One region of the Exiguobacterium sp. s34 genome, then DNA from elsewhere that is predicted to be linked to it. Evidence: a T-box and tRNA genes for the amino acid it is inferred to sense, from the RefSeq annotation. Region 1 holds a T-box; the other holds one or more tRNA genes.
The links. The T-box of region 1 lies ahead of KNO87_RS05810 (valine--tRNA ligase). A T-box ahead of a tRNA ligase gene usually reads a tRNA of that ligase, here a tRNA-Val.
Positions count from the first base shown of each region.

Region 2: it has a tRNA-Val gene. The T-box ahead of KNO87_RS05810 (valine--tRNA ligase) is inferred to sense a tRNA for this amino acid. The anticodon was not compared.

Region 1 covers NZ_JACSKE010000002.1:425,104-429,474, reverse strand. Annotated here, with positions in the region: gene hemB (porphobilinogen synthase) at 1-514, shown strand, start outside; gene hemL (glutamate-1-semialdehyde 2,1-aminomutase) at 511-1,815, shown strand; T-box leader at 1,863-2,085, shown strand; gene KNO87_RS05810 (valine--tRNA ligase) at 2,143-4,371, shown strand, end outside.
Region 2 covers NZ_JACSKE010000006.1:77,061-81,431, reverse strand. Annotated here, with positions in the region: gene KNO87_RS12820 (pyrroline-5-carboxylate reductase family protein) at 1-777, shown strand, start outside; gene KNO87_RS12815 (DUF554 domain-containing protein) at 811-1,509, opposite strand; tRNA gene KNO87_RS12810 (tRNA-Val) at 1,659-1,731, opposite strand; gene KNO87_RS12805 (GNAT family N-acetyltransferase) at 1,819-2,376, opposite strand; gene KNO87_RS12800 (DMT family transporter) at 2,448-2,762, opposite strand; gene KNO87_RS12795 (DMT family transporter) at 2,759-3,103, opposite strand; gene KNO87_RS12790 (TetR/AcrR family transcriptional regulator) at 3,096-3,677, opposite strand; gene KNO87_RS12785 (alpha/beta hydrolase) at 3,791-4,371, shown strand, end outside.

The sequences.
Region 1 (4,371 bases):
GGGTGCCGATATCATCGCACCGAGCTCGATGATGGACGGATTCGTCGCAGCCATCCGTGAAGGTCTCGACCAAAACGGATTCAGCCATATCCCAATCATGAGCTACGGGGTCAAATATGCGTCTGCTTATTACGGACCGTTCCGTGACGCAGCCCAATCGGCTCCAGGTGAAGGCGACCGTAAAGGTTATCAGATGGATCCTGCGAACCGTCGCGAGGCGTTCCGCGAGTCACAATCGGACGTGGAGCAAGGTGCCGACTTCATGATCGTCAAACCGGCTCTCGCATTCATGGACATCATCCGTGACATGCGCGACTCACTCGATATGCCGATCGTGGCGTATAACGTGAGCGGAGAGTACGCGATGATTAAAGCTGCGTCACTCAATGACTGGGTCGACGAAGAACGCATCGTCATGGAGACGATGGTCGGATTCAAACGTGCCGGTGCCGATCTCATCGTCACGTATTTTGCAAAAGACGTCTGTCGCTATTTGGAAGGAGACTACGCATGACATACAACCAAACGCGCTCACAAGAAGCGTTCGAACAAGCCCGCCCGCTCATGCCAGGCGGTGTCAACAGTCCGGTCCGTGCCTATAAATCGGTCGGCATGACGCCAATTTTCGCAGAACGCGGTGAAGGTTCACGCGTCTACGACATCGACGGCAACGAGTATATCGATTACGTCCTCTCATGGGGACCGCTCATCCTCGGTCACCGTGACCCTGTCGTCACGAAGGCGATTCAAGAACAAGCTGAAAAAGGCTGGACGTTCGGGACGCCGACCGAGCTTGAGACGAAGATGGCAGAACTCGTCATCGACCGCGTCCCATCGATCGAGATGGTTCGCATGGTCAACTCGGGTACGGAAGCGACGATGGCGGCACTTCGCCTCGCACGCGGCTATACAGGGAAGACGAAGATCTTGAAGTTCGAAGGATGTTATCACGGACACGGGGACTCGCTTCTCATCAAAGCAGGATCTGGTGTGGCGACACTCGGTCTCCCAGACTCACCAGGTGTGCCGAAAGAGCTCGCGAGCCATACGCTCACGGTTCCTTACAATGACTTGGACGCAGTCCGAGTTGCTTTTGAGAAATACGGCGACGATCTCGCCGGCGTCATCGTCGAACCAGCCGCAGGAAACATGGGCTTCGTGCCACCACAACCAGGGTTCCTCGAAGGACTTCGTGAGATCACGGAACAAAACGGCGCGCTCCTCATCTTTGATGAGGTCATGACGGGCTTCCGTGTCGGATACAACTGTGCCCAAGGATACTTCGGTGTCACACCGGACCTCACATGTCTCGGTAAGGTCATCGGCGGCGGACTTCCGGTCGGTGCTTACGGCGGGAAACGCGAAATCATGGAACAGATTGCACCGCAAGGTCCGATCTATCAAGCAGGGACGCTCTCGGGTAACCCGCTCGCGATGATTGCCGGTTACACGACACTCTCGCAACTGAAGCCTGAGCACTACGCGGAGTTTGAGCGTAAAGCAGACCGTCTCGCGGAAGGATTCACGCAGGCCGGTGAGAAATACAACATCCCGCACGACACGAACCGTGCCGGCTCGATGTTCGGTTTCTTCTTCACGAACGAGAAAGTGACGAACTTCGAGAAAGCGAAATCAGCAAACCTCGAGATGTTCCGTTCGTACTATCAGAAGATGGCTGCGCGCGGCGTATTCTTGCCACCGTCACAGTTCGAAGGATTGTTCCTCTCGACGGCTCATACGGATGAGGATATCGAGAAGACGATCGCAGCGGTCGAAGCGACATTTAAAGAGCTTCAAGAAGAGTTTTCGCTCTAATCTTGACTGCTGACGTTTCTGTCGCTACAATTATCTAACAGATACGATGAATGGCTTTGATGAGGAGTAGTACGCATCATTCATTCCTTTTAGAGACGCGACCGCTTGGTGAAAGGTTGCGAGGGATGGACGCGGAAGTCGCCTCGGAGCTGACTTTCTGAATGGAGTAGGAAAGTTCGGTCCATCGACCGTTATTCGATTTTGAGTGCGCCACTTTGTTGGCGAACTAAGGTGGTACCGCGGAAGATCACGGCTTCTTTCGTCCTTAGCGTATAGGACGAGAGAAGCCGTTTTTGTGTTCATTAACATATAGAGGAGGCGCCACACATGGCCCATGAGACAAATGAAATTACCATGCCGACGAAGTACGATCCTAGTGCGACGGAGTCAAAATGGTACGACTACTGGTTAGAAAACGATGTATTTAAAGCAGACGAGGACGATTCGAAACAACCGTACACGATCGTCATCCCGCCACCGAACGTTACGGGGAAACTTCACCTCGGTCACGCTTGGGACACGACGCTCCAAGACTTGTTGACACGCCTCAAGCGTATGCAAGGCTATGACGTGCTCTGGCTCCCAGGGATGGACCATGCCGGCATCGCGACACAAGCGAAGGTCGAACAAAAGCTCCGTGAAGAAGGCATCATGCGCTACGACCTCGGACGTGAGAAGTTCCTCGAGAAGACGTGGGAGTGGAAAGACGAGTACGCGAAGACGATCCGCGACCAATGGTCAAAACTCGGTCTTGGCCTCGACTACTCACGTGAGCGTTTCACACTCGACGAAGGGCTCTCAAAAGCCGTTCAAGAAGTATTCGTTCGTTTGTATGAAAAAGGCTTGATCTACCGTGGCGAATATATCGTCAACTGGGACCCGGCACAAAAGACGGCCGTTTCGGATATCGAGGTTATTTACCAAGAAGTCGAGGGTGCGTTCTATCACATGAAATACCCACTCGCTGACGGCTCAGGTCACATCGAGATCGCAACGACACGTCCAGAGACGATGCTCGGCGATACAGCGGTTGCCGTCAACCCGAAAGATGAGCGTTACGCGCACCTCATCGGCAAGACGATCATGCTTCCGGTCATGAACCGTGAGATCCCGATTGTTGCGGACGACTACGTCGACATGGAGTTCGGTACAGGTTGCGTGAAGATCACGCCAGCCCACGACCCGAACGACTTTGAAATCGGGAACCGTCACGAGCTTCCACGCATCCTTGTCATGGACGAAGGCGGGAAGATGAACGAGAACGCTGGCAAGTACGAAGGGCTTGACCGCTTCGAATGCCGCAAGCAACTCGTCAAAGACTTAGAGGCGGACGGCACACTCGTGAAGATTGAGCCGCACACGCACTCGGTCGGTCACTCAGAGCGTTCAGGCGCAGTCATCGAGCCATACCTTTCGAAACAATGGTTCGTTGACATGGAGCCACTCTCAAAAGCGGCGCTCGAAGCACAAGGAAACGACGACACGAAAGTCAACTTCGTCCCAGAACGCTTCGAAGGCACATACCTCCGTTGGATGGAGAACATCCGCGACTGGTGTATCAGCCGTCAACTTTGGTGGGGCCACCGCATCCCGGCTTGGTACCATAACGAGACAGGCGAAGTGTATGTAGGAAAAGAAGCGCCAGCGGACAGTGAGAACTGGACACAAGACGAGGACGTCCTCGACACATGGTTCTCGTCAGCGCTTTGGCCGTTCTCAACGATGGGCTGGCCGGACACGGACGCACCGGACTTCAACCGTTACTTCCCAACGAGCGCACTCGTCACGGGATACGACATCATCTTCTTCTGGGTATCACGCATGATTTTCCAATCACTCGAGTTCACAGGGAAGCAACCGTTCAACGATGTTCTCATCCACGGTCTCATCCGCGACTCGGAAGGACGCAAGATGTCGAAATCTCTCGGTAACGGCGTTGACCCGATGGAAGTCATCGACCAGTACGGAGCGGATTCACTCCGTTGGTTCCTCCTCACGGGGTCGACACCAGGGAACGACCTTCGTTTCTATTGGGAGAAGATCGAGTCGACATGGAACTTCTCGAACAAGATTTGGAACGCAAGCCGTTTCGCACTCATGAACATGGACGGACTCAAAGTCGAAGACATCGACCTCACGGGCGAGAAGACACTTGCGGACAAATGGATCTTGACACGCTTGAACGATACAATCGATCAAGTGACACGCCTCGTCGACAAGTACGAGTTCGGTGAAGCAGGTCGTTACCTGTACAACTTCATCTGGGAAGAGTTCTGTAACTGGTACATCGAGATGGCGAAACTCACGCTCTACGGTGAGGACGAAGCAGCGAAGCACACGACACGTTCGGTCCTCGCACACACGCTTGATTCGATCATGCGTCTCATGCACCCGTTCATGCCGTTCCTCACAGAAGAAATCTGGCAGCACTTGCCGCACGAAGGCGATTCAATCGTTCGTGCAAGCTACCCGACGCGTCGTGACGACCTTCACTTCGCAGACTCGGTTCCAGCATTTGAAGCTGTGATGAACGTCATCCGCTCGGTTCGTAACATC
Region 2 (4,371 bases), on a different contig from region 1:
CTAATGGTCGGTGCAGGATCAATGAGTGAAGCGCTCGTTCGAGGGTGGATTGACTCGGGAATCGAACCGACACAAATTACCATGACAAATCGAAGTGATCGGGAACGCTTGAACTTCCTACAAGATGAACTCGGCGTACACACCGTCGAAGAAGAAAACGTGAACGACTATGACATCGTCGTACTAGCGATGCAACCGGACGGCGTCATTCCATACGTGGAATCAAAAGAGTGGAAGACCCCACTACTTGTATCGGTTGCGGCACATATCGAACCGAGCCAATTAGAAGAAGCTTCAGGACTTCCTGCCGTATGCGCGATGCCAAACACGCCGGTCGCATATCGGAGCGGGATGACAGGCTTATGGTTCGGTCCTGAAACAGATGAAGCCGATCGCGCGAAAGCAACTGCCCTCTTTGAGCGTGTCGGTCGAACGGCCATCACGGATGCGAAGACGATGTCTGCCTTCATGGCAGCCGCGGGTTGTAGCCCGGCCTTCTTTTATGAGATCGTTGGGGCGATGACTCCGGTCTTGACCGATGTCGGATACGACGAAGCGACGGCTCGTCAAATTGTGGCTCAGGCGATGAAAGGCTCTGCAGAGTTACTGTCACATGAAACACGTGAGACGAATGAACTCATTGCTGACGTCGCCGCTCCAGGTGGACCGACCGACCGTGGTGTCGGCGTGTTACGAGACCGCAACCTTGCCGACGTGATGGCTTCAGCCTTACGTGAAAGTGCCAAAGAAGACCATGAAATCATGGAGAAACCATAAAAAATGGACGGAAGCCACGCTTCCGTCCATTTTTTATGTCATCATATGTATAACCGACACAATGAGTGCCACTACTAAAATCCCTGGCAATAAGTTCGCCACACGAATTTTTGTGATTCCGACCAAATTCAAGCCAATCGCCACAATCATGACACCACCGGTAGCGGTCATCTCTAAAATAAAGCTATCCATGAGCGACTCTGGAATGAATTTCATGATTTGAATGGCGAGTAATGCGATTCCACCTTGATACAATAACACCGGAACGGCCGAGAACATGACCCCGATTCCGAGCGTCGAACTTAACACGAGGGCTGTAAATCCATCAATCAACCCTTTCGTATACAACACGTCATGATCGCCACGTAACCCACTATCGAGCGCACCAATGATGGCCATTGCACCAATCACGAAGATGAGCGTTGCTGTGACGAATCCTTCCGCTACACTCGATTGACTCCCGAGACGCCGCTCAAGTCGGTAGCCGATTTCATTCAATACTTCATCTAGCTTCCACCATTCCCCGAGCGCAGACCCGACGACAAGACTTCCGATGACAATCAAGAAGTTTTCACTCTTCATCCCCATTTGAATGCCAAGCAAGATGACCGCAAGTCCGATCGCTGCCGTCACCGTCTCTTTCATACGCTCTGGAATGCGGTGGAATAAGAGACCTAACAATGACCCGATGACGATTAGTCCGGCATTGACGAGGGTTCCTGTTAACACCATTTTGCATTCCCCGTTTCATTATGTATTGAGAGGAATATACCAATTGCTTTCGCGCCATGTCAATATACAAAAAAAGAGCCACTTCTCGCAAGAAGTGGCTTCGCGGAAACCCATGTTCCGGTGGGTTTCTCGAGGGTTTGGCACCCAAGTGATTCTGACTGGGCTCGAACCAGCGACCTCTACCCTGTCAAGGTAGCGCTCTCCCAGCTGAGCTACAGAATCAGGTCGTGTCCTCTCTTAAGGACACTATTAATATATCAAGAAACTATTAAGTTGGCAACAACTTTTTAAAAGTTTTTTGTACTTTTTTTAACGCGTCATTTGTTGGCGGTCGATATGCCGGCAGAGGCGTTCCAAATCACCTGCATAAACAGATACGAGCATGTTCTGGTATAACGTGTCGCGGTCCCAATGAAGACCGTTCGCTTTCGCCACGCGCTGAGACGGAACGTTATCTGGATGAATGAGCGAAATGATTTCCTTTTCCCCTTCGGTAAAGGCATACTGCATCAACCGCGCAGCTGCTTCACGCCCGTAACCCATGTGCCAATGCTTTGGTGACAACCAATAGCCGACTTCTAACTCAAGTTTGCCATCTAAATCATGGAGCAGTGTACCGGCATGACCAATCGGTTCATCACTTTCGAACGTCATCAACTTCAATAGCCCCGTCTGGCGTCCTGTTTCATACCGGGCCAATTGACGTTCGAACCATTCGATTGTTTGTTCGTCTGTATACGGTCTCCCGTCCGGACTGATGAAGCGCATCACCCGAGGATCTTGGAGAAGCGACTTAACAAAATAGAAATCAGAGATTGTGTACGGTTCAAACCGCAAACGTTCGGATTGCAACTCAACAAGATGCATCGTTTTCCGCCCCTTTCTTCCATCTCATAATCTGAATTATTCAATTCCCGTTTTCAGCTTGTTTCAATCCTTTACGATACAACTTTTAATCCGATCACACTGCCAATAATCATCATCAAATAAAAAATGCGCCAACGACTTCTTGATTCATTTAAATAGAGCATACCTAGAATGACGCCACCTGCCGCACCAATCCCGACCCAAATGGAATAAGCCAGACTTAACGGAATATCTTCAAGTGATTTCGATAACCAATAGAAACTAAGCGCGAACGACAAAATCGACAATACCGACCATTTTAGAATTTGATACCCTTTTGATTTTCCCATAAAGAAGACGGCCGTCATCTCAGCAATGCCTGCACCAATCAAAAATACCCAACTCATGCTTCTTCCCCTCCTGTCACTTGCTTCAATCCGATGATGCCGATGATCAACGTCGTCACAAGCAAGAGCTTCCAACCACTGAGCGCCTCATCAAAAAGAAGAGCACCGACAATCACCGTACCGACCGCTCCGATTCCCGTAAAGACGGCATAGCCGGTACCTGCTGGGAGAACCCGGAATGCTTTGGCTAACAAACCGAAACTGACAATCAACAGAACAATCGTCCATAGCGTCGGAACAAGCACCGTAAATCCTTCCGATAGCTTCATCGTCGTAGCCCATATGATTTCTAGCAATCCTGCGAACAAGAGAGAAATCCAAGCGACTCTTTCCTTATTCATTCCATCCCACCCCTTTCTTAAAGATTCGGAAGGCGGCTCGTTGTCGCATCTCCCTGTCATCTTCAAACGTAAACAAAGACAGCAAAGCGCCGTCTAAAAAACAATAGTATGCAGCATAAAGTTCATCGAGTGGCTGCGACGGTAAATCTCCACGCTCCATCGCAAGACGGAACTGTTCTTTTTCAAATCCTTTTAGCTCCGTCTCCACTTTTCCAATGACTTCTTCGATATAATCCCGAAATTCTGGAGGTGGTACGAGTAGCATTCGTTTCGTCAACATCCACGTCTCATGATCGCTAAAGAATGACGTGAGTGTACGCACAATCGAATCAATCCGTTCTAAAGGGGATCGATTTACGGTATCCTCGCACGTTTGTCGCCAAGCCTTTTCGTAACGATTCGCCATATCGGTCACGACTTGCTTAAACAGTTGCTCTTTCCCATCGATATGGGCGTATAAAGAAGCTTTACGAATCCCTACATCTTCAGCTACTGCCGCGAGTGACAATCCTTCATATCCTTCACGGGCAAACCGCGTTCGCGCAGATTGCATAATCTTATCTTTTGTATTCACCAGTCTCACTCTCCTCCCGACCACTTTACCTAACGAACGGTAGGTAGTCAATGTTGGTGATTGTCATTTCTTTCTTGATTCTCCACAATACAAGATGAAAGAGGTGAAAAAAGATGATTGAACAATTGAACGTGTCCATCCCAACAGAGAAGATGCGTGGTCAAAAACGGATTGTCCGCGTGTTTCGGCCAGACTGGGTCGATACCGACACCCCACTGCCCGTCCTTTATATGCATGACGGGCAAAACGTATTCTCCGGAAGCACTGCTACATATGGAGAAGGCTGGGAGATTGACCGTTGCATCGATACACTCCGACTCCCCCTTATGGTCGTTGCCATTGCGAGCGCTCCGAACTGGTTGGACCGCTATGACGAGTATTCGTACGAGGAAGATGAGATGTTATATCGCCGTATCGGACCCGAACTTGCGAAAACACGACCGACACTTGGTGGCCAAGGTCGTATGTATACAGATTGGCTCATGAAGGAGTTAAAACCACGAATCGACAAGGAGTATGCGACAGACCCAGACGATGTCGGTGTCATGGGGAGTTCGATGGGAGGGGTCATCTCTTTATATATGATGGCGACCTACCCTTCCATCAAAAGAGTCGGCTCTCTCTCCACCGCCGCTTGGGCGAACCTCGATCCTTTAATCCAGGCGTTACAACAAGTGGACTTCACAGGGAAACT